Regions from separate parts of the Pseudomonas sp. BF-R-19 genome, predicted to be linked through region 4. Evidence: predicted binding sites of a transcription regulator. Region 4 holds the regulator's gene; each other region holds the start of a gene.

Region 1 (7,216 bases), on a different contig from region 4:
TGAGCGGGCATTCCGGCCGCTGGCCGTAGTCTTCGAGAGTGCAGGGTTTGATCCTGCGCTTCTGGGCGAGAGACGTGCGCTGCATGTGGAAAGGTTGGTTGGCGGTGCGTTCGAGGATGCGCCCCTGTTCGTCGAGGATTTCCACAGACAGGGTATGGCTGCCGCGATCGATGTTGCTCAAAGCGAACACCGGGCTCAGGTCGGGTTCGGCGGAGGGCTGACCGTCGAGCAGCAATCGGTAGCGGTGACCGGGTTGCAGGGCGGGTTCGTTGGTGGCGCTGACGATGACTTCGCCGGTGTTGCTGCGGATGGTTGCGTCGGGTTCCGGGATCAGGATGCGCAGCACCTCATAGTGGAACAGCGCTTGTACTTCAGGACTGCTCTGGGCAAGCAGCGACGCTGCACTGGTGGGGTTGGCCGCTATTCGATTGCTCGTTGTCAGCGGTACGCGCTTGGCGTTGCCGGGTTTGGGCTGGTCGGTGAAAACCCGATTGCCCTGGGCGTCGACATACATGAAGACCTCTGCCGACGCGGGCAGGGCGATCAGGCAGGCGATCAGTGCCCAGGCCTTCAAGGCTTGTGCACCCGCTGTACGGTGAATGTCACCGCAGGGCTTTGCTGCACAACGTTTTCGCCATCGATCACTTGCACGGCGAGGCGGTGTTCGCCGCGATCGATGTTCACCAGTTGCAGGGTCGGCACGTTGCCTGGCTGGCCGTAGGGCTGGCCGTCCAGCAGCAGGCGCAGCAGGTGGGGACCTTGCAGGCGCGGCTTGATCAGCACACTTACCGTGAAAGTACCGTTGTTTGCGCGCAGGGCTTCGGTGGTGGGCAGGCCGGTGAGTTCCAGTTTTTCGTAGGCACCGTGGATTGGCTCGGCGCCATTACCGGCCTGAGGTTGTGCAGGATCGCTGGGCGGTTGGCGTTCGATGCTGTTGAGCGGCGGCAAATCAACCGCCCGGGCGTCAGCACCAGCGGGCGGTTGATTGCTGTAGGCGGTATTACCGGCGGCATCGGTGTATTTGTAGATTTGGGCCATCACGGGAAAATTGAAGGACAGCAGTAGAAGTAATAACAGTGGCCGCATTCGGACTCCCTGTGTGAAGCAAAGACTACTCCGCCAATGGAATGCCTTCGCTGCCAGCATAGAACACAACAAGTTCTACCGGTTCATCGCCGGTGACGCCGCGATGAGTGATATTGACCATTTCGGCCAGCGCTTCGCCTTGTTTGATGCGCCGGGTCTGGCCGCTGTTCCTGTCTTCGACTGTCAGCTCGCCTGAGAGGATGTAAGCCGCGTTGGGAGTCGGATGGGTGTGCCAGGGGAGTTTGCTATTGGCAGGGATCGTGAGTTTGAGCACTGTCAGCTCGGGCGCGGCATCCGGGTAGCGAATGTAAGGTGTGCTATCCCACGACTTGCTGCTTTGAAGCAGGATTTCCCGTTTGATTTCTGTCGATGGGGGTTTTGTCGTGCAGCCTAGAAGGGCGAGGGCGGTGAGAGCGGCCAGTAGCGTCTTGAGTGGGAAGGTTTTCATCATTCCATCCGTTGATTGCAGGTAGTGAGCAGGCTACGAGTCATTCAAGCTGGTTGATGCCGGACGATGCTGTGTGTGCCCGAGGAGATGTCGGGTTTCATTGTCGGAAGTTGCCCACAAAAAAGGCCTCCCGAAGGAGGCCTCTTTTTGTCACGCCGCGTGTTGCGGCGCTACCGGATCAGCAGCTGTAGTACAGCTCGTATTCCAGTGGGTGTACGAAGGTACGTACCTTGATTTCTTCTTCGCTTTTCAGGGCGATGTAAGCGTCGATGAAGTCGTCGCTGAAAACGCCGCCTTTGGTCAGGAACGCACGACCTTTGTCCAGCTCTTCCAGGGCTTCTTTCAGGCTGCCGCAAACTTGTGGGATCTCTTTGGCCTCTTCAGGCGGCAGGTCATACAGGTTTTTGTCAGCGGCGTCGCCAGGGTGGATCTTGTTCTGGATGCCGTCCAGGCCAGCCATCAGCAGTGCGGCGAAGCACAGGTATGGGTTGGCAGCCGGATCCGGGAAGCGTGCTTCGATACGACGGGCTTTCGGGCTCGACACGTAAGGAATGCGGATCGAAGCGGAGCGGTTGCGAGCCGAGTAGGCCAGCATCACTGGAGCTTCGAAGCCTGGAACCAGACGCTTGTAGGAGTTGGTCGCCGGGTTGGTGAAGCCGTTCAGGGCCTTACCGTGCTTGATGATGCCGCCGATGAAGTACAGAGCGGTATCGGACAGACCGGCATAGCCTTCGCCTGCGAAGGTGTTCTTGCCATCTTTCCAGATGGACATGTGTACGTGCATACCCGAGCCGTTGTCGCCGTACAGAGGCTTAGGCATGAAGGTCGCGGTGCGGCCGTAGGCATCGGCTACGTTGTGTACGACATACTTCAGGGTTTGGGTTTCGTCGGCTTTCTTCACCAGGGTGTTGAACTTGACGCCGATTTCGTTCTGGCCGGCAGTCGCCACTTCGTGGTGGTGAACTTCAACGGTCAGGCCCATTTCTTCCAGTGCGTTGCACATGGAGGTACGGATTTCGTGATCGTGGTCGAACGGTGGAACCGGGAAGTAGCCGCCTTTGACGCCAGGACGGTGGCCTTTGTTGCCGCCTTCGATGTCCTGGTCGGACATCCACGAACCTTGTTCAGAGTAGATCTTGAACATGGAGCCGGAAATGTCGGACTTGAACTTCACCTGGTCGAAGATGAAGAACTCTGGCTCTGGACCGGCGTATACGGTGTCACCGATAGCGGTGGCTTTCAGGTGCTCTTCGGCGCGCTTGGCGATCGCACGTGGGTCGCGGTCGTAGCCTTGCATGCTCGAAGGTTCGATGATGTCGCAGACCAGGATCAGGGTCGGTTCTTCGGTGAACGGGTCCAGAACAGCGGTGGAGTCGTCCGGCATCAGGATCATGTCGGAGGCTTCGATGCCTTTCCAGCCAGCGATGGAGGAACCGTCGAACATTTTGCCGACTTCGAAGAAGTCGTCATCCAGCGCATCGCGAGCCGGCATGGTCACGTGGTGCTGAGTGCCTTTGGTGTCCGTGAAGCGCAGATCAATCCACTTGACGTCATGATCTTTGATGAGTTGAACCGACTTCGACATAGTGTCCTCCGGGTGGCTTCGGGCTAGTAATGGATGCCCTTAAATGTGGGTGATGCCGGCGCGAATACTCTGCCAAGGCAACCTGCCTCACAAGGGAGCAAATTGCATGCCAGTGCCCCACCATGGGTTTTTTGCCCCAATTTCACGCCTGTCAGGCGGAAAAGTACCTTAAAGCGGAAAATCCCGCCCTACAATGTGGCGTTCATTTCAATAAATGACCTGTTTTGGTGCGCGCAAAACCTTCTGCACATTAACTGGTTAAACCTTGAGCAATTTCCGCTATAATCCGCGCCCCCCTTTTTCGGCAGGCCATGCGCGCGCTGTTTCCATGAAATTAATCGTAAAAGTCTTCCCCGAGATCACCATCAAGAGCCGCCCGGTACGGATGCGTTTCATCCGTCAATTGGCCAAGAACATCCGTGCCGTGCTCCGCGATCTGGACCCGGCCGTGGTGGTGAACGGCGTGTGGGACAACCTCGAGCTGGAAACCCGTGTCAGCGACCCCAAGGCCTTGAAGGAGATGGGCGAGCGCCTGAGCTGCATGCCGGGCATCGCGCATTTCCTGCAGATCGATGAATACCCGCTGGGCGATTTCGACGACATCGTTGAAAAGTGCAAGCAGCACTACGGTGATGCACTGTCCGGCAAGATTTTCTCGGTGCGTTGCAAGCGTGCCGGCAAGCACCCATTTAGCTCCATCGATATCGAAAAATATGTCGGCAGCCAGTTGCGCCGTCAGTGTGGTGCCGCCGGGATCGACCTGAAAAAGCCGGAAATCGAAGTCCGGATCGAAGTTCGCGACCAACGGTTGTTCGTGATCCACAGCCAGCACAACGGCATCGGCGGATATCCGCTAGGCGCGCTGGAGCAGACCCTGGTGCTGATGTCCGGCGGCTTCGATTCCACCGTAGCGGCCTACCAGATCATGCGCCGCGGCCTGATGGCGCATTTCTGCTTCTTCAATCTGGGCGGACGTGCCCACGAACTGGGCGTCATGGAAGTCGCGCATTTCATCTGGAAGAAGTACGGCAGCTCCCAACGCGTGCTATTTGTCAGTGTGCCGTTCGAAGAAGTGCTGGGCGAAATTCTCGGCAAAGTCGATAACAGTCATATGGGCGTAGTATTGAAGCGTATGATGTTGCGCGCTTCCTCCCAAATTGCCGATCGACTGCACATCGAGGCGCTGGTCACTGGTGAGGCGATCTCCCAGGTATCGAGCCAGACGCTGCCGAACCTGTCAGTGATCGATTGCGTGACCGACAAGCTGGTGTTGCGTCCGCTGATCGCCAGCCACAAGCAGGACATCATCGACCTGGCCAACGAAATCGGTACCGCCGATTTCGCCCGGCACATGCCGGAATACTGCGGCGTCATCTCGGTCAATCCGAAGACCGCGGCCAAGCGCTATCGCGTCGAGCATGAAGAGAAAGAATTCGATATGGCGGTACTCGAGCGTGCGCTCGAAAACGCCAAACTGGTGCCGATCGATCGTGTGATCGATGAATTGGGCCAGGACTTGCAGATTGAAGAAGTCAGCGAAGCGCTGGCCGGTCAGATCGTCATCGACATCCGTCACCCGGATGCCGCTGAAGACGACCCGCTGGAACTCGCTGGCATCGAGGTACAAACGATGCCGTTTTATGCAGTGAACGCTCGTTTCAAGGAACTGGACCCTACTCGCCAGTACCTGCTGTATTGCGACAAAGGCGTGATGAGTCGCCTGCATGCCCACCATTTGCTCAGTGAGGGGCATGCCAATGTGCGCGTTTATCGACCGAGCTAAGTGCCCGGGGCTGTTTGCCTGTGGCCTGCGTCACCGGCCCCCCGATGCCACCGTCAAGCTGTAACGGCTTTCACGGACGCTACTGTTAATCGCTGCCAAGACTTGTCAGCACACCGAATCCTCTGATCGAGATACACAAGTGATCGAAAATCTACGCAACATCGCCATCATTGCCCACGTTGACCATGGTAAGACCACCCTGGTAGACAAACTCCTGCGTCAATCCGGCACCCTGGAGCGCAACGAGCTCAACGACGAGCGCGTGATGGACTCCAACGACCAGGAAAAAGAGCGCGGTATTACCATTCTGGCGAAAAACACCGCCATCAACTGGAACGGCTACCACATCAACATCGTGGACACCCCGGGCCACGCCGACTTCGGCGGCGAAGTTGAACGCGTAATGTCGATGGTCGACTCCGTTCTGCTGCTGGTTGACGCTCAAGACGGCCCTATGCCGCAAACCCGTTTCGTGACCAAGAAGGCTTTCGAAGCTGGCCTGCGTCCAATCGTGGTCATCAACAAGGTTGACCGTCCAGGCGCGCGTCCGGACTGGGTTCTGGACCAGATCTTCGACCTGTTCGACAACCTGGGTGCTACCGAAGAACAGCTGGACTTCAAAGTCGTCTACGCCTCGGCCCTGAACGGTATTGCCGGTCTGGACCACACTGAAATGGCTGAAGACATGACCCCGCTGTACCAGTCGATCGTCGACAACGTACCAGCGCCGAAAGTCGACCGTGACGGTCCGTTCCAGATGCAGATCTCCGCACTGGACTACAACAGCTTCCTGGGTGTGATCGGCGTTGGCCGTATCGCTCGCGGTCGCGTCAAGCCGAACACTCCGGTCGTCGCTATCGACGCTGACGGCAAGAAGCGCAACGGTCGTATCCTGAAGCTGATGGGTCACCACGGCCTGCACCGCATTGACGTTGAAGAAGCTTTGGCTGGCGACATCGTCTGCATCAGTGGCTTCGACCAGCTGTTCATCTCCGACACCCTGTGCGACCCACTGAACGTCGAAGCGATGAAGCCGCTGACCGTTGACGAACCAACCGTTTCCATGACCTTCCAGGTAAACGACTCGCCTTTCTGCGGTAAAGAAGGCAAGTTCGTGACCAGCCGTAACATCAAGGAACGTCTGGACAAGGAGCTGCTGTTCAACGTTGCTCTGCGCGTTGAAGAAGGCGACACCGCCGACAAGTTCAAAGTCTCCGGCCGTGGTGAGCTGCACCTCTCGGTACTGATCGAAACCATGCGTCGCGAAGGCTTCGAAATGGGTGTTGGTCGTCCGGAAGTGATCATCCGTATGGTTGATGGCGTCAAGCACGAACCGTACGAAAACGTGACCATCGACCTGCCGGAAGAATCCCAGGGCGCGATCATGGAACAGATCGGTATCCGTAAAGGCGACCTGACCAACATGGTTCCGGATGGCAAGGGCCGTGTGCGCCTTGAGTACAACATCCCGGCCCGTGGTCTGATCGGTTTCCGTAACGAGTTCCTGACCCTGACCTCCGGTGCAGGCATCCTGACCTCGATCTTCGACCGTTACGACACCATGAAGTCCGGTGACATGTCCGGCCGTCAGAACGGCGTGCTGGTATCGGTTGCTACCGGTAAGGCACTGACCTACTCGCTGGAAACCCTGCAGTCGCGTGGCAAGCTGTTCATCGAACACGGCCAGGACATCTATGAAGGTCAAATCGTTGGTCTGAACAGCCGCGACAACGACCTGGGTGTTAACCCAACCAAAGGCAAGAAGCTCGACAACATGCGTGCTTCGGGTAAAGACGAAACCATCGCTCTGGTTCCGCCTGTACGCTTCACTCTGGAGCAAGCTCTGGAATTCGTACAAGAAGACGAGTTGTGTGAAGTCACGCCTAAGTCCATCCGTCTTCGCAAGAAGATCCTGGGCGAAAGCGAGCGTACCCGCGCTGCCAAGAAGTCCGGTAACTAAGTCATTTAGTTAGCTGACAAAAAAACGCCCCCGACCGCAAGGCCGGGGGCGTTTTTGTTTGTCTGGGGTTTGTGTGGCGCTTGTACTGGCCTCATCGCGAGCAAGCTCGCTCCCACAGTGTTCGAGGTGAACCACAAATTGTGTGAACACCACAGAACCCCTGTGGGAGCGAGCTTGCTCGCGATGGCGGCCGATCAGCCGCCACTGGTTTCAGGAAATATCAGAACCGCTCGATACTCCGCGAACTCCGCTCGCGCTCCACTTCTTTCGGCTTGTACGCGCAATACCCCGGCCGCGGGCCGATTTTCGGGTGATTGCGGCAGGTATCCGGGCGCTTTTCATAAATAGTGCACA
Region 2 (7,216 bases), on a different contig from region 4:
CCGCTGCCGCAATCAGCAGCGCGCGTTTGGCCGCCATTTGCCCCTGAACTTCATTCAAATCAGGATAGGGTTTGCTGGCGTAGAGCAACCCGTTGGAAACGTAAGGTTCGATGGGTGTGTGCCCATTGAAATGCGCCACCGCCTGCAGCAGATGGTCCACTGCGATGACCTTCAACCCCGATGCCAGACAAGCCTCCTCGGCATTCGCCTGCGGCACCATCAACCAGCGCCCGGCCTTACGCGCCGCCAATGCCGCCGGCAGTACCCCGCGGACCGGCCGCACTGCGCCGGAAAGCGCCAACTCGCCCAGACACTCCACATCATCCAGCGTCAGCGTCGGCACCTGCACGCTGGCCGAGAGAATCCCCAAGGCAATCGCCAGATCGAACCGCCCGCCATCCTTGGGCAAATCCGCGGGCGCCAGATTCAACGTGATCCGTCGTGCCGGAAACTGCAGCCCCGAATTGATGATCGCGCTGCGCACCCGATCCTTGCTTTCCTTCACCGCCGCCTCGGGCAGGCCGACCATGGTCAGAGACGGCAAACCGTTGGCCAGATGGACTTCAACAGTAACGGCTGGCGCCTCCACGCCGACCTGGGCACGGCTGTGGACGATGGAGAGGGACATGGTCGTTCCTTGAAATTACGGGGAGCCGCTTCCTGCGGTTTTTCAAGGGTAGTCAGGAGATGAGCATTTCGCGTGGTGTCAGGGAAGGTGAATTTTCGCAGGATGTTGCGAGCCATCGCCGGACGGGCGGGCAGAAAAAACCGCCATTCGGGCGGTTCTTTGGTAGACAGTTTCAGGTTCTTTTACCGGCAAGTAAGCCCGGAGGTTCAAGGTCTTTACCGTGAGCCGCAGCGACATCAAGAAATCGTTGTTGATTGGCTGAAATCTTGCCGCCTAGCCGAAGTGCTTCAGCATGATATTGAATGATGAGTAAAAGCTTGGCTTTTCGCTTTCTTTGAATCATGGACACCTCCTGTGCCTGGGAGTGAGATCGATACTATTAATCGTCCAGGTAAATGACAAGTCGATTGTTCTGGTCGAAGCTGAATCCGAGGTTCTGGTAGTAGGGGACGACATTTGGGCCAGGATCCTGAATCTCTATTTCTTTGCACCCTAGCATTCGTGCATAGGTATCTGTAGCCAGCAGTGCCATCGGGGCGATCAAACCACGAAGAGGATGAGACCTGTCTGGGTGACCCTGCAAAAGAATTATCTTTATGCAAATAGCGCTTTTACGCGGAGTGGCATAACACAGACCACATAGTTTCTGTTCGTACCAGATGGCCAAATCCAATCCCTTGGCATCTTTGCACTTCCAGTTCGACACGCTTTCCCATGGGAAGAGTGCAGCTTCCAACCACGGGAGGCAGGCAGTAATCGCAGCTGGAGTTATTGGGTCGAACCTAACCGCTTCGGTGTTGAGTTTCCTGGCCCGAGATTTACAGTCCTTGACGAACATTTTATATGCGAGCTTTCGTGCATCTGATTTGTAAGTCTGGTTTCGAAGTTCGGTGCCTTTTCCTTTTCTTCTCATTGCTAGCGTCTATCGAGTAACAAGGCGAAAAGCGTAAAGAAAAGGGTGAGGACTGATAAATCAGGCCGGAGCGCCGCTTTTTGTAGGACCTTGCCGAGAAAGATGAAGGACATCGGTGAAAGAGCGTGGATGGCCTTGCCGGATGAAGGTTGCTGCTTATGATCTCGCTGAATGCAGCCTTAGGAGGCGTGAATGAACAGGAATGGAATGCGCCCGATTCATCCTGGCGAAATTCTCAGCGAGGAGTTTTTGAAGCCACTGGGCGTTACAACCGATGCTCTGGCTCGCTCGTTGAACGAGCCGGAGGCGGAAATAAGCGATGTTGTGAATCAGCGGAGCGGTGTCAGTGTTGGTCTGGCGCAAAAGCTATCCATCAACCTGAACACCACGCCCGAGTTCTGGCTGAATCTGCAATCGACCTACGAGTTGCGCTCAGCCCAGATCGAGCGTAGTTGAACGTTAAATATTCAAAGCGACTGCAAGATGAGTGAAGCCCGCTTCCACCACGGTTTTACCGGGCGTCTTGCCTGATCCTGCTCTGTCATCATCTGCGGCACATCCTGCAACCGAATCCACGGCTGGTTGTTCCAGTGCAGCAGGCTCAACGACATTTCCGGCCAGTTGAGCAGGCTCAGTTGCGGGCGTTCGGTTGTGGTGGGGTATTGGGCATCTCGCAGGGCGGGAACAACTTCGTGGGTGAGCCATTCACGCAGGGCTCTGTATTCGGGGCAGTAGTGGTAGACCAGTAATGCGTAAACGCCGGATTCGCTGATCAGCAGGATGTTTTCGATGTGACCGTGGATGAGGGTTTTGGCTGTTTGGTATTGGTCGGGATCGAGTTTTCGGAGTTGGCGGTCGTTGAGGTAGATGCGTAGCAATCGGCCTAGGTCGCGGGCGCTGAACCAGGGTTGGTTTTGTATTAGGAGAGCGTGGAGGTGGAGTTTGTGGCGGGTGAAGACGTGAGGTATTAGATAATTTTCGTCCATCGAGCAGTACCCAAATTCGCATGAAGGAAACTGCCGCTGTTCGTCGCCAAACGAAAAGGGTGGCAGCTGTGCGCGGGTTGGCGAACCGGTGCATGCGAAAAACCGGCAGACCCGAAGGTCTCCCACGCCCAGCCGCCATAATTCGAGAAGGGAATAATGCCCAGTATCGAACGTGGTTGCGGTGCGTCACATGCTATCCGGGTCGCCAAACCCAGTGCTGAATATTCAGCCGAGATGAGCTTAGGAACCGGGGCTTAGCGACGCAATCGGACGGCGGTGTGATGTTTGTAGGACGTTGCCGGGATTGTTGCGGGGCTGAAGATCAAAAGATCGCAGCCTTCGGCAGGTCCTACAGGTGAAGCGCAAGGTCGTTCCGACCTTCAATCGCGAGCAGGCTCGCTCCCACAAGGGGACTGCATTTCACAACAGAATTTATTCGGTCGGCGGATTGAGCTTCGCTTCCAGCTCCGCCACTTTCGCTTCAAGACTTTCCAGCCGAGCCCGGGTGCGCGCCAACACAACCATCTGGCTATCGAATTCTTCCCGACTCACCAGATCCAGTTTGCTGAAGCCGCTCTGCAGCAACATTTTGAACTGGCTTTCGATTTCAGCTTTCGGCAGAGGCGTGTCACCGCTGAAAAGGCGGGAGGCGGTGCCGGTGAGGGCGTCGAGGAAGTCTTTGGGCGCGAGCATGGGCAATGTCCTGGAAACAATGACGGGCAGTGTATCACGCAGTGTCTATAGTCATTTGCGCAGGCGAAGGGCGCACGCTTTTCGCGCATGGGGACGGACGGCGTCGCACCGTTATTGTGCGTAACCAGGCGAGTGTTGTTGCGATATGGCAGACATCTGCCAGCAAAAGATTGAAAACTATGAGTTTTGTGGAGATGGCAAGCTTTCTGCTTAGATGCTGGTAACCCATGCACTGATGCAGTCGCTGTGACGAATGCAGTGCGCCAGGCGGAACGCGGGGAGTGTTTCGCAAGGAGCGGTTAACTGGCGTCGGACGGGCAGGTAAGGCCGACGATGCGTTACAAAGCCAGGCACTGCGCTTAGACTTGAGTCGGGTTTGTTTTCCTGGGGCAAGTCCACCAATTCGGGAGAGAGTTTTCATGAAGCTAGTCACTGCCATCATCAAGCCGTTCAAGCTGGACGACGTACGCGAGTCGCTGTCCGAGATCGGCGTGCAGGGCATTACCGTCACTGAAGTCAAAGGCTTTGGTCGGCAGAAGGGTCACACCGAGCTGTATCGCGGCGCGGAATACGTGGTCGATTTCCTGCCCAAGGTGAAGATCGACGTCGCCATCGACGACAAGGATCTGGACCGGGTAATCGAGGCCATCACTAAGGCTGCCAACACCGGCAAGATCGGGGACGGCAAGATCTTCGTGGTCAATCTGGAACAGGCGATTCGCATCCGTACCGGCGAAACCGATACCGACGCAATCTAAGCCGCCACAAACCCAACGCCCCAGGAGAAAACAATATGACTCTGCGTAAATTCGCAGGGCTAGGCGCCCTGTTGTCCATCGTAATGCCCAGCCTTGCTCTGGCGGCAGACGAAGTGGCGGCCCCAGTCCTCAACTCCGGCGACACTGCCTGGATGATGACCTCGACAGCCTTGGTGCTGTTCATGACCATTCCCGGCCTCGCGCTTTTCTACGGCGGCATGGTCCGGTCTAAAAACATTCTTTCCGTGATGATGCAGTGCTTCGCCATTACCGGTTTGATCAGCGTCCTGTGGGTCATTTATGGCTACAGCATCGCGTTCGACACCACGGGCATGGAGCAGGGCGTCGTCAACTTCAACTCGTTCTTCGGCGGCATGGGCAAGGCATTCCTCGCCGGCATCACGCCAGCCAGCCTGACCGGCCCTGCGGCGCTGTTCCCTGAGGCGGTGTTCGTCACCTTCCAGATGACCTTCGCGATCATCACCCCGGCGCTGATCGTCGGTGCGTTCGCCGAGCGGATGAAGTTCTCCGCGATGCTGGTGTTCATGGGCATCTGGTTCACCCTGGTGTATGCGCCGATCGCGCACATGGTCTGGTCCGGCAACGGTGGCCTGATGTGGGACTGGGGCGTGCTCGACTTCGCCGGCGGCACCGTGGTGCACATCAACGCAGGTGTAGCAGGTCTGGTTGCCTGCCTGGTGCTGGGCAAGCGCAAGGGCTTCCCGACCACACCGATGGCGCCGCACAACCTCGGTTACACCCTGATGGGCGCGGCCATGCTGTGGGTCGGCTGGTTCGGTTTCAACGCCGGTTCCGCCGCTGCGGCCAACGGCACCGCCGGCATGGCAATGCTGGTAACTCAGATTGCTACCGCCGCTGCTGCACTGGGCTGGATGTTTGCCGAGTGGCTCACCCACGGCAAACCTAGCGCACTGGGCATCGCTTCGGGCGTGGTTGCCGGTCTGGTGGCAATCACCCCGGCTGCCGGCACCGTTGGCCCGATGGGCGCGCTGGTAATCGGTCTGGCAGCTGGCGTGGTGTGCTTCTTCTGCGCCACCACCCTCAAGCGCAAGCTCGGCTATGACGATTCCCTGGACGCCTTCGGCGTGCACGGTATCGGCGGTATCCTCGGCGCAATCCTGACCGGTGTGTTCGCTGCTCCGTCCTTGGGTGGCTTCGGCACCGTGACCGACATCGCCGCACAAGTGTGGATTCAGTGCAAAGGCGTAGGCTTCACGGTGATCTACACCGCGATCGCCACATACATCATCCTCAAGGTGCTGGATGCGGTCATGGGCCTGCGTATCAACGAAGAAGAAGAAGCGGTCGGCATCGATCTGGCGCTTCACAACGAACGCGGCTACAACTTGTAAGCAAGCACTAAAAAAACTGCCCGGCTTGCCGGGCATTTTTTTGTCTGGAATTTGTCGTTGAAGGCTGAGCTGAAAGGTTTTTTCCTACAGGTTTTACGATGTTTACGTCGGGTGTTTTTGTGCAGCCAAAGGCTTACAGGATTGAAGGAATATTAGGGTCTTTGTTTTTTCCCAGAGCGCGCTAGAATGCGCCCCGAACGTGCGGAGAACTGTATGTGGCAACAGACTCTGATTACCTTGCGGGCGAGGCCTCGGGGCTTTCATCTGGTAACGGACGAGTTACTCGCCGGCCTGCCTGAACTCAAGGCGTGTCGGGTCGGTCTGTTGCATTTGTGGCTGCAGCATACCTCGGCGTCGTTGACCATCAACGAGAACGCCGATCCGGCGGTACGTCGCGACTTCGAACGATTTTTCAATCGTCTGATCCCACAAGGAACAGACGGCTATGAGCATAACGACGAAGGCCTGGACGACCTCCCGGCGCACTTCAAGGCCAGCGTACTTGGCTGTCAGCTCAGTTTGCCGATAGCGGCAGGCCGGTTGGCGTTGGGGACCTGGCAAGGCGTTTATCTGGGCGAGCACCGTGATCATGGCGGTGCCCGTAAAGTCCTCGCCACCGTGCACGGTGAAGAGGCATAGCCGCTGGTCAGCAGCGGCTGTTGAATTTTTTCCTGCAGCCTTCGACAGAGGGCAAAGCTGGGCTATAACTAATCTGCTTTTCGCAAGTCATGAGGTAGAACATGAGCGACGATGATCTGGAAAACGACGACCTCGAAGTAGGCGACGACGACGAAACCGAAGAAGGTCTGGAAGCAGCGGCGGAAGACGTCGCTGAAGACGACGGCGGTGATGCGCCGGTCCCGACCGCCAAAGGCAAGGCCAAGGCAGCGGTATCGGTCGATGAGCTGCCGAGTGTCGAAGCCAAGAACAAGGAACGCGATGCTCTCGCGCGGGCCATGGAGGAGTTTTTGGCCAAGGGTGGCAAGGTGCAGGAAGTGGAGGCCAATGTGGTCGCCGATCCGCCCAAGAAGCCTGATAACAAGTACGGCAGCCGGCCTATCTGAGCCTGCTACCCGCTTGCTGAAAAAGCCCGCCGTCGCCGCGGGCTTTTTCATGCATGAAACAAAGCTTTTTGAGCTGGACGAAGTCCCTGTGGGAGCGGGCTTGCCCGCGAAGAGGCCATCACATTCAATATTGGAGGTGGCTGGTACACCGCCTTCGCGAGCAAGCCCGCTCCCACAGGTTTTTTCGTCAGGCCGACACCGAATTCCACCGCGCCAGCAATGCCGGCAAATCGGTCAGGCTGCGAATCTCCGCATCCGGCAGCCGTTCGGCTTCCCAGACCTTGCCTGCCGGGTTGAACCAGATTGCCCGCATTCCCGCTTGCTGCGCACCGGCAATGTCATCGCCAGGATGATCACCAATATGCACCGCCGTTTCAGCGGTCGCGCCACCGCGCTGCAAGGCCTCCTGGAACAGTCGTGCGTCGGGTTTGGCAATGCCGATGTCTTCGGCGCACAGCGCAAACTTGAAGTAATCCGCCAGGCCCAGCCGGCGCACATCGGCGTTGCCATTGGTGACCACGCCGAGGGCGTAATGGTTGGCGAGGATTTCCAGGGTCGGTTCGACCTCCGGAAACACATCGATCTGATGGCGAGCGTGCAGAAACACTTCAAAACTCTTGTCCGCCAGATCCGAGGCTTCTGCATGGGTGTAGCCAGACTCTTCCAGTGCATGGAACAGCACCCGCCGACGCAGGGCGCTGATGCGGTGCTTGAGGCCAGGCTCGTTGCTCAATACACGCTCACGAATAGTCCACAGATGCTCCACCGGCACCGCCCCCAGGTTGGGCGCGTGCTCGGTCA
Region 3 (7,216 bases), on a different contig from region 4:
TGGCGCCCGTAGCCGATCGCTTCCCTGCCCTGCTGCCCGATCCGGCGTTGAAGGCTGATGATCCGGTGAACAAGGGTTTGGCGTTGTTCCAGAAGAATTGCCTGGCCTGCCACCGACTCAATGGCGCCGGGGACGCGCAGTTCGGGCCGGACCTGAATATTCCGTACAACCCGACCGAGTACTTCGGCGCGGACTTCCTCAAGCGTTACATTCGCGATCCACAGAGTTTGCGTCAGTGGCCGCAGGCGAAGATGCCAGGGTTCTCGGCCGAGGTGTTGCCGGATGGGGACCTGCAGATGCTGGTGGGGTATTTGCAGCATATGGTTGGGCGCAAGGTGAAGCCCTAAGTCTTGCGCTGCATGGACCGGCCTCTTCGCGAGCAAGCCCGCTCCCACATTGGAATTGCTGTGCACCGCGAATTGTGCGCATGCCGCAGATCAAATGTGGGAGCGGGCTTGCTCGCGAAGCGGTATCCCCGATTTTACTGCTGTTGCACCGAAATCACCGGCGCCGGCGTCGGTGAAACCAGCACCTTGGCGTGCATCTGCTCACACCCGCCACCCCGGCGCATCCCGCGCACCGGACAGGCATCCAGGTAATCCAGGCCCACCGCCAGTTTCAGATGGCGTTCCGGCCGGGCCAGTTCATTGGTCACGTCGAAGCTGTACCAGGCATCGTCCAGCCAGGCTTCCGCCCAGGCGTGACTGGCCAGATGTTCGCTGTTCTCGCTGTACAGGTAGCCCGACACATAACGCGCTGGAATGCCCAGGCTGCGGGTGCAGGCGAGAAACGCGTGGGTGTGGTCCTGACACACGCCAGAGCGTCCGGCAAAGGCCTGGGCCGCGCTGGTGTCCACTTCCGTGGATCCCGGCGTGTAGGTCATATGCTGGTTGAGGCCATGCATCAGATCGATCAGCGCCGTGCGATCGCGGCGTTGCTTGCATTCCTTCTCGGCGAACGCCCGCAGGGCGGCGTCGGCTTCGGTCAAACGGGTGAAGCGCAGAAACGGCAATGCCGACTGGCTCTCGTGTTCGGCCTCACGCCATTCGTCGATATCGACCTGGCCGCGGGCGCCGATGATGATCGCCTCGTGGGGCTCGTCCATGGTCAGCACATGCAGGATGTTGCCGAACGGATCGAGCTGCGCCCGCACCGGACGCGGCAAGTCGAGCTGCCAACTGAGCACGTGCTGGCGCTCGCTGTCGTGGGGAGTCAGGCGCAGATACTGGATGCTCGCCCGCACCTTGTCTTCGTAGTGATAGGTGGTCTCGTGGCTAATGGAAAGTCTCATGCGGCCTCCAGATAAGAACTGTGAATCGCGTTACCCAACTGGCGCACCAGCGGGATGAACTCGGTGAGCCAGGCGTGCAGGCCTTCTTCGAGAATTTCATGGATGCCGGTGTAGCGCAGGCGTGCGTCCATTTCTGCCGCCAGGCGTTGTGCGGGACGACCATTGGCCCCCGGCAATTGCGCGAGGATCAGGTCGATTTCTTCGGTGCAGGCGCGCAGGGATCGCGGTACATCGGCCCGCAGCAACAGCAATTCGGCGACATGCCGGGCGCCGGGGGCGTCGCGGTAGATTTCCGTGTAGGCCTCGAACGACGACAACGCCCGCAACAATGCGCTCCATTGGTAATACGCGTGAGCGGTGCCATCGCTGACCGCTTCGGCCTGATCGCCGGCCATTTCGTAGCGGGCATCGAGCAGGCGCAAGGTGTTGTCCGCCCGTTCGATAAAGGTCCCCAGACGAATGAAGCGAAACGCATCGTTACGCATGATGGTGCCGTAGGACGCGCCCCGGAACAGATGGGAACGTTCCTTGATCCACTCGCAGAAACGGCTCATGCCGTAGCGACTGAGGCCCTGTTCGGCGATGCCGCGAATTTCCAGCCAGGTGGCGTTGATGTTTTCCCACATGTCGGCGGTGATGCGCCCACGCACCGCATGGGCGCTGGCCCGTGCGGCACCGAGGCAGCTGTAGATGCTCGCCGGGTTGGCCGCATCCAGGGCGAAGAAATGCAGCAGCCGTTCGGCATGCAGTTCGCCATGGCGCTCCAGGTAATCGTCCAGGGTGCCGGTGATCAACAGCGGCATGGCCAGTTCGTGCAAACCGTCGCCGCGACCGTCTTGCGGCATCAGCGACAGCGAATAGCTGATGTCGAGCATCCGTGCGAGGTTTTCCGCCCGCTCCAGGTAACGCGACATCCAATACAAATCCGAGGCAGTTCTACTTAACATGACAGGCTTCCTTTAATCCTCGACCACCCAGGTGTCCTTGGTTCCGCCGCCCTGGGAGGAATTGACCACCAGGGAGCCTTCGCGCAGGGCGACGCGGGTCAAGCCGCCGGGCACGACCCGGGTTTCACGACCCGACAGAACAAACGGCCGCAAGTCGATGTGGCGTGGCGCAATGCCGTTTTCGACAAAGGTCGGACAGGTCGACAGCGACAACGTCGGTTGCGCGATATACGCATGGGGCTTGGCGATGATCCGCGCGCGGAACGCTTCGATTTCCGCCGCCGTCGCTGCCGGCCCCACCAGCATTCCGTACCCGCCGGAGCCTTGGGTTTCCTTGACCACCAGTTCTGGAAGATTGGCCAGCACGTGGGAAAGCTCAGACGGGTTACGGCATTGCCAGGTCGGCACGTTCTTCAGGATCGGCTCTTCATCGAGATAGAAACGGATCATGTCGGTAACGAACGGATACACCGATTTGTCGTCCGCCACCCCCGTGCCGATGGCATTGGCCAGCACCACGTTGCCGGAACGGTAGGACGACAGCAGCCCCGGCACACCGAGCATCGATTCCGGGTTGAAGGCCAGGGGATCGAGGAAGGCGTCGTCTAGGCGACGATAAATCACGTCGACCGCTTTCGGCCCGTCGGTGGTGCGCATGTAGACCTTGTCGTCACGCACGAACAGGTCCGCGCCCTCCACCAGCTCCACGCCCATTTCCCGCGCCAGGAACGCGTGTTCAAAGAACGCGCTGTTGAAGCGCCCCGGCGTCAGCACCACCACGCTCGGGTTATCGATCGGGCTTGAGCTTTTCAGGGTGTCGAGCAGCAGGTTCGGGTAGTGGTCGATGGGGGCAATGCGTTGTGCCGCGAACAACTCGGGGAACAGGCGCATCATCATCTTGCGGTCTTCGAGCATGTAGCTGACGCCGCTCGGTGTACGCAGGTTGTCTTCGAGCACGTAGTAGGTGCCGTCGCCGTCGCGCACCAGGTCGACGCCGGAGATGTGCGAATAGATATCGCGGTGCAGATCCAGGCCCTGCATCGCCAACTGGTACTGCTCGTTGGCCAGCACCTGCTCGGCCGGAATGATGCCGGCCCTGATGATGCGCTGCTCGTGGTAAAGGTCGGCGAGGAACATGTTCAACGCCTTGACCCGCTGGATGCAGCCGCGCTCGACTATCCGCCATTCGCTGGCGGGGATACTGCGGGGGATGGTGTCGAAGGGAATCAGGCGCTCTGTCCCTTGCTCATCACCGTAGAGCGTGAAAGTAATCCCGGCGCGATGAAACAACAGATCGGCCTCGCGTCGCCGTTGTGCCAGAAGCTCGTCAGGCGTCTCGGCCAGCCAACGGGCAAACTCCCGATAATGCGGGCGGACCTGGCCGCCGGCATCGTACATCTCATCAAAATAGGTGCGGATCATGCCGTACTCCTTGTCACTCGGACGTCCAGACCTTCGCAAGGCCCGTGCCATCGGCATAAACGCTTAGATTTCAATCGGTTGGATAATCAAGACGCACACACCGCACCAATCCTGTGCGACAAATGCCCCAACCTGATTGCCCCCGCTTCATTGCAAGGCGCTGTGATCGCCTATCACCAGCATAGTCAGAGTTGATTTCACTGCCTGGCAATGGCTGCGGATAATCCATGCATTCGCTGAAAAGCTCACCGAACTTCCCTTTTAGCCGTCTGCCCAGGCGGCTTTTTTTTACCGAAGTTCAATGACCGAAAATGAAAACGGCCAACCCGAAGGTCAGCCGTCATTGCTGGTTGTCACTGTTCATAAGGTTATGCGAGTCGCCCTCGTACCTCCTGTTTCACACCCCAGCCTTCGATGATGCCGCCCAACGGCTCGACCACTGCTTCGAAACCTTGTTCGAAATCGCCGATGTCGTCGTAGGTGGCATACATGACCTTGCACAACTCCAGCGCCCAGGCGCCATCGTCGCGCACACTGACTTGCGCATTCAGGGATTCACCACGGTGGAAATGACCTGCCGCCCTGCGTGCCCGCTCCTCGTCCGGGAAAATGGCGTAGAACTCGATGGGATGAAACCGTGAAAAGTCAAAACCGCCTTCTTTCATGCGGCGCAGAACGCTGCTGCTGATGTCTTCTTGATAGGCTGTGCTCATGAAACGTCCTCCTCAAAACGATGGATAGACTTTCCGTACTCCCTCACCCGCAACCGAACAGCGCGAGCGACGGCAACCGATGTGCCGGCGGGAAACAAGCATGGAGCTGACAAGACCAGACCTTAGCGATCCGTTCGCTGATCTCGCTTGCAGAGTAGCCTCAAGATAGAGCCTCTGCCAAGGCCTGGATGTGAATGCGAGAGGTGTTGCTCAGACTGGAGTAATGCCGAGGATTTGAATGCTGTTCTGGGACTTGAGCTCTTTGACGCACGCATCGGCGGTCCGCCCTTCCAGATCGTTCAGATCCAGTTCGGCGGCAACAGGAAGAAGCCGGGCCTTGATGAGCTTGGCGGCACGCTCGTAGTCCGGGCGCTCGGTGCACTCAAAGACTTCGTCGATGGTTTCGCCATGATCATCCACGAAAGTGACTTTCCACTTTTGCATTGGTGCCTCCTCGATAAAACCCGGGGATGGGCTTACCTCTATCTCGACCTTGTTAGCTGGCTAATTGTTCCGCCTTGTTCCGCTGCAATTCAATGTGGGGGCGGCGGTGCGGCGATCCGACTTGCTCGCGAAGAGGGTGTGTCAGTTGACAGAATTGCTGACTGATACACCGCTTTCGCGAGCAAGCTCGCTCCCACAGTTTTTGTGTTTCAACCCATTAGTCGTTGCTTGGCTTGTTCACCGCCTGCAATACGTACTGAGGCAAGGCGAAGGCGCCGATGTGGATTTCAGGATTGTAGTAGCGGGTGACGATGCCGCTGCCCGTGAAGCGCTGTTGCAGGGTTTCGCGGGACAACTTGCGATAAGCGGTATTGGTGGCGCCCCAGGCGAAGGTCATCGAACCGCCGATGTAGGTCGGCACGGCGGCCTGGTAGAAGTGCCAGTCCGGGAACAGGCTGCGCAGGCGACCGGCGGTGGTCTTCACTTCTTCGATCTGCATGAACGGCGTGCCGTTCTGGGTCACCAGGATGCCGCCTTCGTTCAGGCAGCGGTGGCAGGCCTGGTAGAAGTTTTCCGAGAACAGCACTTCGCCCGGCCCGATCGGGTCGGTGGAATCGGAAATGATCACGTCGAATTTTTCAGTGGTGGTGGCGACGAAACGCATGCCGTCGTCGATCACCAGGCTCAGGCGTGGATCATCGAACGCGCCCTTGGAGTGGTTCGGCAGGAATTCCTTGCACATGTCGACCACGGTGCCGTCGATCTCGACCATGGTGATGTGCTCGACACTGCGGTGCTTGGCCACTTCACGCAACATGCCGCCATCACCGCCGCCGATGATCAGCACGCGTTTGGCAGCACCGTGCGCCAGGATCGGCACGTGGGTGAGCATTTCGTGGTAGATGAATTCGTCGGCTTCGGTGGTCTGGATCACGCCGTCCAGCGCCATTACCCGGCCCATGCGCGGGTTCTCGAAGATCACCAGGTGCTGGTGTTCGGTGCGCACTTCGTGCAGCAGTTTTTCCATGCGAAAACGCTGGCCGTAGCCTTCGTAGAGGGTTTCCAGGTAGTCGCTGGTCGGGGTATTGCTCATGGGAAGTGCTCCGATGAATGCGGGTGGCAACGGACGGTTACCCGCCCATGATGGCCAATCGAGCGTCTCGATTGACCGGGAAAGGCGCGCATTCTACGTCGCGGAACATGACAGGTCGAACCTCACTTGTTCGACTGGCCCCAATCCTGTGGGAGCGGGCTTGCTCGCGAAGCAGGCAACTCGGTCTGTCGGCGAACCGCGTAATCGTTCTTCGCGAGCAAGTCGGATCGCCGCACCGCCGCTCCCACAGGGTCGGTGTTGTCTGGGGGAAAACCGTCAGAACTTGACGTTGCCCCGCGGCCCGGCGATGGCCCAGATGATCAGTCCCAGCACCGGCAACAGCGCGATCAACAATACCCAGAGGATTTTCATCCCGGTCTCGGCGCTACTTTTGAACACGTTGATGATGGCCCAGATGTCCAGGACAAAAATGATCAAGGCAACCAGGCTGTTGAACGTGGAACCCATGGTGACGCTCCCAAAGAGTGATATGCCCCCTCAGGATAGACGGTCGTCGCAAGGGTTCCCTTTTATTGACAGTATTTTGCTATCAGACGTGGATCGCCACTTTCAGGGCTTCCAGGGATGGCGCGGCTGCGATGCCGACTTCTGCGCACAATTCCAGCACCCGTGGCACGTCATTGCCGTAGACCAGGACCACCTGCAGCTCGTCATCGAGCAACTGGCTGAAATTCATCAGCGTGTAGCCACCGTTTTCCTTGTTCATGCTGCTCATCTGCACCTGGATGCGGTTGAGCGCGGTCAGGGCTTCGGTCTTGGCCAGTTGCTTGGGCTTGAGATTGAACTCCACCCCCGGGCCGAACGAGGCGACGATCTGCGCGAACAGGTCCATGTAGGTGTCAGCCTGGAACAGCACCGTTTCCGGCAGGCTGCCGACCACCACCCACTCACCCAGCGGGATCGGGAAGGTTTCGTCGTAGTTGATGTCCGGATTGGCGGTCAGGAAAGCCTCGGGATCGGCGTAGGCCTGGGCCGCTTCGCCCGCGACCTTGAGGATTTCGTCTTCGCCCATGCACCCGGAGCTGATTTTGCTGATGAGTTCGACGAGTGCGGCTTTCATGGGGAGGATCCTGTAGCGAGGTGAATTTTGAGGCCGCGAAGGATAGCGCATTAATGAGTGAAATGCGGACCTGTGGCGATGCAATCCCTCGCCACAAAAGCCCCCTCGCCACAGGGTTCAACGTCAGCCCAGCAGTTTTTCCAGCTGAGCAACCGTATCGGAAGCCCCCATGGTCTTCGCCGCCTCCAGGGCAGTGATGCCATTGGCGTCCTTGGCTTTCGGGTC
Region 4 (7,216 bases):
CCTCGACAAGCCGGTAACGCAGGTCGATGAAAGCGCGATCGACTATTACGCCATCAACGCCCACAGCGTGCAGTACCTGCCGGACGGCAAGCTGCAATATGATCTGGTGTCCGACAAGGTCGAGCACCTGAAAGCGACCGAGGTGACATTGCTGACCAACCCCGACCTGAATGTGTTCCGCGGCACTGAATTCCCGTGGCACGTCCAGAGCCTGCGCGGCGAGGTCAACCCTGATGGCACACAGGTCGAACTGATCGATGACGTGCGCATCACGCGCTTTGACGAGAAAAACCGTAAAACCCTGATCACCAGCACCCGCATGACCGTGTTCCCGCAGCAGCAATATGCGCAGACCGAGCAAGACGTTAGAATCGACGGCGCTGGCGGTGTATCGACTGGCAAGGGAATGAAGGCGTATTTGAAAGAAAGCAGGATACACCTGCTATCGAACGTAAGAGGACAGTATGAGGCTCGTTAAAACCCTCCCGATTTTGCTCAGTCTGGGCGCAGCACTGGGAAGCGTGAGCGCCTGGGCTCTGCCGGAAGATCAACAGCAGCCTATCCGCATTCAGGCCGACGATGCCCAACTGGACGACAAGCAAGGTATTGCTACCTATAAGGGTGACGTGATCATCACTCAAGGCTCGATGAAGGTGACAGGCAACACCGTTACCATTACCCGCACCCCGGCTGGCGACATCGACGTAGTGACCTCGGTGGGCAACCTGGCGTACTTCGAGCAATTGCAAACAGCTGGCGATACCAAGCCTGTTCAGGGCTGGGGCGTGACGATCCAGTATCACGCCGCGCAAAATCGCGTCGTACTGATCGACAAGGCCAAAGTTGTCGACAAGGACAACAACGTCACCCAAGGCGAGAAAATTGTCTACGACACGGACAAGAAGCTCGCCAGCGCCGGTCGCGCCACAGGCAGCAAGGTCACCGAGGCGCGCCCGCGTATCGACATGGTGATCCAGCCGAAGAAGAAAACCGACGAGAAAAAGGCCCAGTAATGGCAACTCTGAAAGCTCAGCATCTGGCCAAGAGCTACAAGAGCCGCCAGGTCGTGCGCGACGTCAGCCTGTCCATCGACAGCGGTCAGATTGTCGGCCTGCTTGGCCCGAACGGCGCCGGCAAGACCACCTGCTTCTACATGATTGTCGGCCTGGTACAGGCCGACCAGGGCCGCGTCCTGATCGATGACCTGGACGTCAGCCACCAGCCGATGCATGGCCGCGCAAAGGCCGGTATCGGCTACTTGCCGCAGGAAGCATCGATCTTTCGCAAACTGTCGGTGGCCGACAACATCATGGCCATCCTCGAGACCCGCAAGGAACTCGACAAGGCCGGTCGTCGCAAAGAGCTGGAAAGCCTGCTGCAGGAATTTCACATCAGCCACATCCGCGACAACCTCGGCATGAGCCTGTCCGGTGGTGAGCGCCGTCGTGTGGAGATCGCCCGCGCCCTGGCCACCAACCCGAAATTCATCCTCCTCGACGAACCCTTCGCCGGCGTGGACCCGATTTCGGTCGGCGACATCAAGCAGATCATTCACCACCTCAAGGCCAAAGGCATTGGCGTGCTGATCACGGACCACAACGTTCGTGAAACCCTGGATATCTGTGAAACCGCCTATATCGTCAATGACGGTCAACTGATCGCTGAAGGCGACGCTGAAACCATCCTGGCCAACGACCTGGTGAAGGAAGTGTACCTGGGCCACGAATTCCGCCTGTAAGACACCGAGATGCCAGAGCAGTCGACGAGCGCTTGTCTCGATAAAAAATCAACTCTTTTTTATTGTTACAGCGCTCCAGGCAAACCCGACGCTTCAAAGATGTTCAGGAGCCAGCCGGAGCAACCTGTCAACAAAACTTTGCAGCTTTTATTGTTACAGCGCTCTAGGCAAACCCTTCAGTTTCAGGCATATAATTTGCTTATGTTTGGCGCCCCGGCGCCCTGTAGTGGATGGCGCATGTGCGCCGGCGAATAAGGTGTTAAGCCCCTGCCATGAAACCATCGCTAGTCTTGAGAATGGGCCAGCAGCTGACGATGACACCGCAGCTGCAACAGGCCATCCGCCTGCTCCAATTGTCGACCCTGGACCTGCAACAGGAAATCCAGGAGGCCCTGGAGTCCAATCCGATGCTCGAACGCCAGGAAGAAGGCGACGACTTCGATAATTCCGACCCCTTGGCCGACAACGCCGAACAAAAGCCCAACACTGACACCCAGGAACCCTCCTACCAGGAAAGCGCCCCGACGGTTGATAACCTCGATGAAGGCGACTGGAACGAGCGCATCCCTAACGAACTCCCCGTCGACACCGCGTGGGAGGACGTTTACCAGACCAGCGCCAGCAGCCTGCCCAGCAATGACGACGACGAGTGGGACTTCACCACCCGCACCTCGGCCGGCGAAAGCCTGCAGAGCCACTTGCTATGGCAACTGAACCTGGCCCCGATGTCCGACACCGATCGCCTGATTGCCGTGACCCTGATCGACTGCATCAACAATCAGGGTTACCTGGACGAAACCCTCGAGGAAATCCTCGAAGCCTTCGACCCGGAACTGGACATCGAACTGGACGAAATCGAAGCCGTCCTGCACCGCATCCAGCAGTTCGAGCCCGCCGGCATCGGCGCCCGCAACCTGGGTGAATGCCTGTTGCTGCAATTGCGTCAGTTGCCTGCCAAGACACCTTGGCTGACCGAGGCCAAGCGCCTGGTCACCGATTACATCGATCTGCTTGGCAGCCGCGACTACAGCCAGTTGATGCGCCGCATGAAGCTCAAGGAAGATGAACTGCGCCAGGTCATCGAACTGGTCCAGAGCCTCAACCCACGCCCGGGCTCGCAGATCGAGTCCGCCGAAGCCGAGTACGTCGTTCCTGACGTTATCGTGCGCAAGGACAACGAGCGCTGGCTGGTGGAGCTCAATCAGGAGTCGGTGCCACGTCTGCGGGTCAACGCCCAGTACGCCGGTTTCGTCCGCCGCGCCGACACCAGCGCCGACAACACTTTCATGCGCAACCAGTTGCAGGAGGCCCGCTGGTTCATCAAGAGCCTGCAAAGCCGCAATGAAACCCTGATGAAGGTTGCCACCCAGATCGTCGAGCATCAACGCGGCTTTCTGGAGTACGGCGACGAAGCCATGAAGCCGCTGGTCCTGCATGACATCGCCGAAGCGGTCGGCATGCATGAATCGACGATTTCACGGGTGACCACCCAGAAGTTCATGCACACCCCCCGGGGCATTTATGAACTGAAGTACTTTTTCTCCAGTCACGTAAGCACCTCCGAAGGCGGCGAATGCTCGTCCACGGCGATCCGGGCGATCATCAAAAAACTGGTTGCCGCGGAAAATCAGAAAAAGCCGTTGAGTGACAGCAAGATCGCTGGTTTACTGGAGGCACAAGGCATTCAGGTGGCTCGCCGCACCGTCGCCAAGTACCGCGAATCCCTCGGGATCGCGCCTTCGAGCGAACGCAAGCGGTTGATGTAGAGCCACGCCACAGCGTTCCAGTGGTAGATCATCTGATCTACCGCTTTATGCACTGGCAACGAAGGAGAAGCTGTATGCAAGTCAACATCAGTGGACACCAACTGGAAGTGACCGAACCTCTTCGCACCTACATCGGCGAAAAACTCGAACGATTGGAGCGACATTTCGACAAGATCACTAATGTGCAGGTCACGATGACCGTCGAAAAACTGAAGCAGAAAATCGAAGCCACGCTGCATATTCCCGGGAATGAAGTGGTCGCAAACGCGGAACATACCGATATGTACGCCGCGATCGACGCACTCACCGACAAGCTGGATAAACAACTCAAAAAGCATAAGGAAAAGACCCAGAGCCTCCTCCAGGGCGCAACCGGTCGTTAACACTCCCTACCCATGATCCGACTTGAAAGTATCCTGACCCCCGGCCGTTCCCTGGTGAACGTGCCGGGAGGCAGTAAAAAGAAAGCCCTCGAACAAATTGCCAATCTGATCGCCCGCGAAGTGCCGGCCCTGGAGATGCAAGATGTCTTCGAGGCACTGATTGCCCGTGAAAAACTCGGCTCCACCGGGTTTGGCAATGGCATCGCCATTCCACATTGCCGTCTCAAGGGCTGTGTTTCGCCCATCAGTGCATTGATGCACCTGGACGCCCCTATCGATTTCGACGCCATCGATGGTGCGCCGGTTGACCTGCTGTTCGTGCTGCTGGTCCCGGAAGCCGCCACCGATGCGCACCTTGAGCTGCTGCGACAGATCGCCAGCATGCTCGACCGCAAGGAAGTTCGCGAAAAGCTGCGTAGTGCTGCAAGCAACGAAGCCCTGTATCAGGTTGTCCTGGACGAGCAAAACGGTCAGTAATCATGCGCTTGATCATCGTCAGTGGCCGTTCCGGCTCAGGTAAAAGTACCGCCCTCAACGTTCTTGAGGACAACGGCTACTACTGTATCGACAACCTGCCTGCCGGCCTGCTGCCGGAGCTGGCCGAACGCGCCTTGGTTCATACCGAGCTGTTACAGCCGCTGGTCGCCGTTTCCATTGACGCCCGCAACCTGCCCAGCCACCTGTCACGCTTCCCCGACCTGCTCGAGGAAGTCCGTGCCCGCCACATCCAGTGCGATGTGCTGTACCTGGACGCCGACGAAGAAACCCTGCTCAAGCGCTTCTCGGAAACCCGCCGACGTCACCCCCTGACCAACGCCAACCGCTCGCTGGCCGAAGCCATCAGCGTCGAGAGCGACCTGCTCGGGCCGATTGCCGACCTCGCCGATCTCAAGATCAACACCACCAGCCTGAACCTGTACCAGCTGCGCGACGCCATCAAACTGCGACTGCTGAATCAGCCCGAGCCGGGCACAGCGTTCCTGGTGGAGTCCTTCGGCTTCAAGCGTGGCATGCCGGTGGACGCCGACCTGGTGTTCGATGTGCGCTGCCTGCCCAACCCTTACTGGAAACCGGAATTGCGCGAGCAGTCCGGGCTCGATCAACCGGTTGCCGACTATCTGGCGGCACAACCGGATGTCGAAGAGATGTTCCAGGACATTTCCACATACCTGCTAAAGTGGCTGCCGCGTTTTGCCGCCAGCAACCGCGCCTATGTCACCATTGCCATTGGCTGCACTGGCGGACATCACCGTTCCGTCTACCTGACCGAGCGTCTGGGGCAGGCGCTGCAAAAATCACTGAAGAACGTCCAGGTTCGCCACCGCGACCTCAGCTAAAGGATTCACACCGCGATGCCTGCTCTGGAAATCGAAATCATCAACAAGCTGGGCCTGCATGCTCGCGCTTCTGCAAAATTCGTTGGGGTGGCGGGTCAGTTCCCGTGCCAGATCCGGGCCGGTCGTACACCAGAGTCCATGGTCGATGGCAAAAGCATCATGGCGATGATGATGCTGGCCGCCGGCAAAGGCACCACGATTCACTTGAGCACCGAAGGCGAGCAGGAACAGGAAGCGCTGAACGCGCTGGTGGCGTTGATCAACAACTTCTTCGACGAAGGCGAATAACACTCCGACGGGTGAGCTTTTGTGGCGAGGGCTCTTTGCCACAAATCAAGCCAGCGCCGTATCCATCACCATCATCAAACAAAACCCCATCAGCAGCCCAAGGCTGGCAAGCTTGTCATGACCATTGCGGCGCGACTCGGGAATGACTTCGTGGGTCACCACCAGCAACATCGCCCCCGCCGCCAGTGCCAATCCCAAAGGCAACAGCAGCTCGGCCAGGCTCACCAGCCAGGCGCACAACAGCGCGAACACCGGTTCTACCAACCCTGATGCAGCACCGATCAGGAACGCCTTGACCCTGGACATCCCTGCCCCGGCCAAGACCAAAGCGATGACCAACCCCTCCGGCACATCCTGCAAGGCTATGCCCATGGCGAGACTGTCGGCGCCAGGCATTCCGCCACCGACAGAAACGCCGACCGCCATGCCTTCCGGGATGTTGTGGGCGATGATCGCAAACACAAACAACCAGATCCGCGGAGCAATGACCGGTCGCTCCAGCGTGCCGACCAGCATGTCCGGGCTGGCCCCGGAGACCTTCCGATCCACCAGGAACAACCCGAACGCGCCGAGCATAATGCCGAAGCTGATCAACCCACTGGAAGCCCAGGGTGACAATCCAAGCCCTTCGGCGGCAGAGATGCCCGGAACGATCAGCGAAAATGCCGTCGCCGCGAGCATCACGCCAGCGCCAAAGCCAAGCAAAGTGTCGCTGAGCATCTGCGGCATCCGCCGAATCACCAACACCGGCACCGCGCCCAGCGCGGTACCCAAGGCGCAGATCGCACCGCCCTGCAGTGCACGTAGCAACTTCGGCTCAAGATCAAGCCATGCCAGCCCATGGGCAACCAATAGGCTCATACCCGCCAGCAGTAATAACGATCCAAATGCGTAACGGAATATCCGCCCACTTCCGATCGCCAGTGTTTCAGTGCCCATAGCCCTGCCTTGGATTGTTTTTATAAAAGACTTAAACCAGTGCGGCCTGATAGCGCGCAGCGACTTGCGGCCAATTGATCACGTTGTAGAACGCGCTGATGTATTCCGGACGACGGTTCTGATAACGCAGGTAATAGGCGTGCTCCCAGACGTCGAGGCCCAGAATCGGGGTATTGCCGTTCATCAACGGGCTGTCCTGGTTGCCGCTGCTTTCCACCACCAGGGTCTTTTGCGGAGTTACGCTCAGCCAGGCCCAGCCACTGCCGAAACGGGTCAACGCGGCCTTGGTAAAGACTTCCTTGAAGCTGTCGAGACCGCCCAGTTGTTCATCGATGGCCTTGGCCAGCGCGCCTTCGGGCTTGCCACCACCGCCGGGCGCCATGACTTCCCAGAACAACGAATGATTGGCGTGGCCGCCCCCCTGGTTGATCACCGCCACCCGCAGGTTTTCCGGCAGTTGCTGGACGGCAGACACCAGCTTCTCCACGGGCCACTCGGCATACTCGGTGCCTTCAACGGCCGCGTTGAGGTTGTTGATGTACGTCTGGTGATGCCTGGTGTAGTGAATCTCCATGGTCTGCGCATCGATGTGCGGTTCCAGGGCGTCGTAGGCGTACGGCAAGGCAGGCAAGGTAAAAGCCATGTTCAATGGACTCCATGATGATGAGGCGCAGGCGAAGCGACATCGATGTGCAGCAGTCGATGGGTACGCGGGTACTCACCGTGCTCACTGATGAAATTCAGCAGCTCAACGTAGGTCTTGCT

The links. Region 4 encodes sigma-54, which starts transcription at its own class of promoters, with help from an activator protein. Its sites were predicted from a motif close to ANTGGCATNNANNTTGCTNT; they were not measured.
Positions count from the first base shown of each region.
Region 1: glnA (type I glutamate--ammonia ligase) is a predicted target of sigma-54. The motif match lies at 3,214-3,233, and genes of this name have one in related genera.
Region 2: glnK (P-II family nitrogen regulator) is a predicted target of sigma-54. The motif match lies at 3,414-3,433, and genes of this name have one in related genera.
Region 3: KGB28_RS18895 (circularly permuted type 2 ATP-grasp protein) is a predicted target of sigma-54. The motif match lies at 3,693-3,712, and genes of this name have one in related genera.

Region 1 covers NZ_JAHBDN010000057.1:7,524-14,739, forward strand. The annotation lists gene KGB28_RS15715 (DUF4124 domain-containing protein) at 1-574, opposite strand, end outside; gene KGB28_RS15720 (DUF4124 domain-containing protein) at 571-1,086, opposite strand; gene KGB28_RS15725 (cupin domain-containing protein) at 1,112-1,534, opposite strand; gene glnA (type I glutamate--ammonia ligase) at 1,713-3,119, opposite strand; gene thiI (tRNA uracil 4-sulfurtransferase ThiI) at 3,448-4,902, shown strand; gene typA (translational GTPase TypA) at 5,042-6,862, shown strand; gene KGB28_RS15745 (YkgJ family cysteine cluster protein) at 7,083-7,216, opposite strand, start outside.
Region 2 covers NZ_JAHBDN010000037.1:272,194-279,409, forward strand. The annotation lists gene KGB28_RS07390 (YifB family Mg chelatase-like AAA ATPase) at 1-628, opposite strand, end outside; gene KGB28_RS07395 (hypothetical protein) at 801-971, opposite strand; gene KGB28_RS07405 (HigA family addiction module antitoxin) at 1,734-1,997, shown strand; gene KGB28_RS07410 (Bro-N domain-containing protein) at 2,009-2,527, opposite strand; gene KGB28_RS07415 (accessory factor UbiK family protein) at 2,960-3,220, opposite strand; gene glnK (P-II family nitrogen regulator) at 3,640-3,978, shown strand; gene KGB28_RS07425 (ammonium transporter) at 4,014-5,351, shown strand; gene KGB28_RS07430 (secondary thiamine-phosphate synthase enzyme YjbQ) at 5,565-5,990, shown strand; gene sutA (transcriptional regulator SutA) at 6,092-6,415, shown strand; gene KGB28_RS07440 (HAD family hydrolase) at 6,603-7,216, opposite strand, start outside.
Region 3 covers NZ_JAHBDN010000065.1:3,115-10,330, reverse strand. The annotation lists gene KGB28_RS18910 (c-type cytochrome) at 1-347, shown strand, start outside; gene KGB28_RS18905 (transglutaminase domain-containing protein) at 482-1,291, opposite strand; gene KGB28_RS18900 (alpha-E domain-containing protein) at 1,288-2,238, opposite strand; gene KGB28_RS18895 (circularly permuted type 2 ATP-grasp protein) at 2,251-3,660, opposite strand; gene KGB28_RS18890 (ribonuclease E inhibitor RraB) at 4,029-4,373, opposite strand; gene KGB28_RS18885 (hypothetical protein) at 4,584-4,817, opposite strand; gene speE (polyamine aminopropyltransferase) at 5,035-5,910, opposite strand; gene KGB28_RS18875 (PLD nuclease N-terminal domain-containing protein) at 6,187-6,378, opposite strand; gene KGB28_RS18870 (hypothetical protein) at 6,461-6,991, opposite strand; gene KGB28_RS18865 (ankyrin repeat domain-containing protein) at 7,115-7,216, opposite strand, start outside.
Region 4 covers NZ_JAHBDN010000081.1:91,257-98,472, forward strand. The annotation lists gene lptC (LPS export ABC transporter periplasmic protein LptC) at 1-478, shown strand, start outside; gene lptA (lipopolysaccharide transport periplasmic protein LptA) at 465-1,013, shown strand; gene lptB (LPS export ABC transporter ATP-binding protein) at 1,013-1,738, shown strand; gene KGB28_RS23495 (RNA polymerase factor sigma-54) at 2,011-3,504, shown strand; gene hpf (ribosome hibernation-promoting factor, HPF/YfiA family) at 3,579-3,887, shown strand; gene ptsN (PTS IIA-like nitrogen regulatory protein PtsN) at 3,900-4,364, shown strand; gene rapZ (RNase adapter RapZ) at 4,367-5,224, shown strand; gene KGB28_RS23515 (HPr family phosphocarrier protein) at 5,240-5,512, shown strand; gene KGB28_RS23520 (ZIP family metal transporter) at 5,558-6,451, opposite strand; gene KGB28_RS23525 (superoxide dismutase) at 6,483-7,094, opposite strand; gene KGB28_RS23530 (hypothetical protein) at 7,097-7,216, opposite strand, start outside.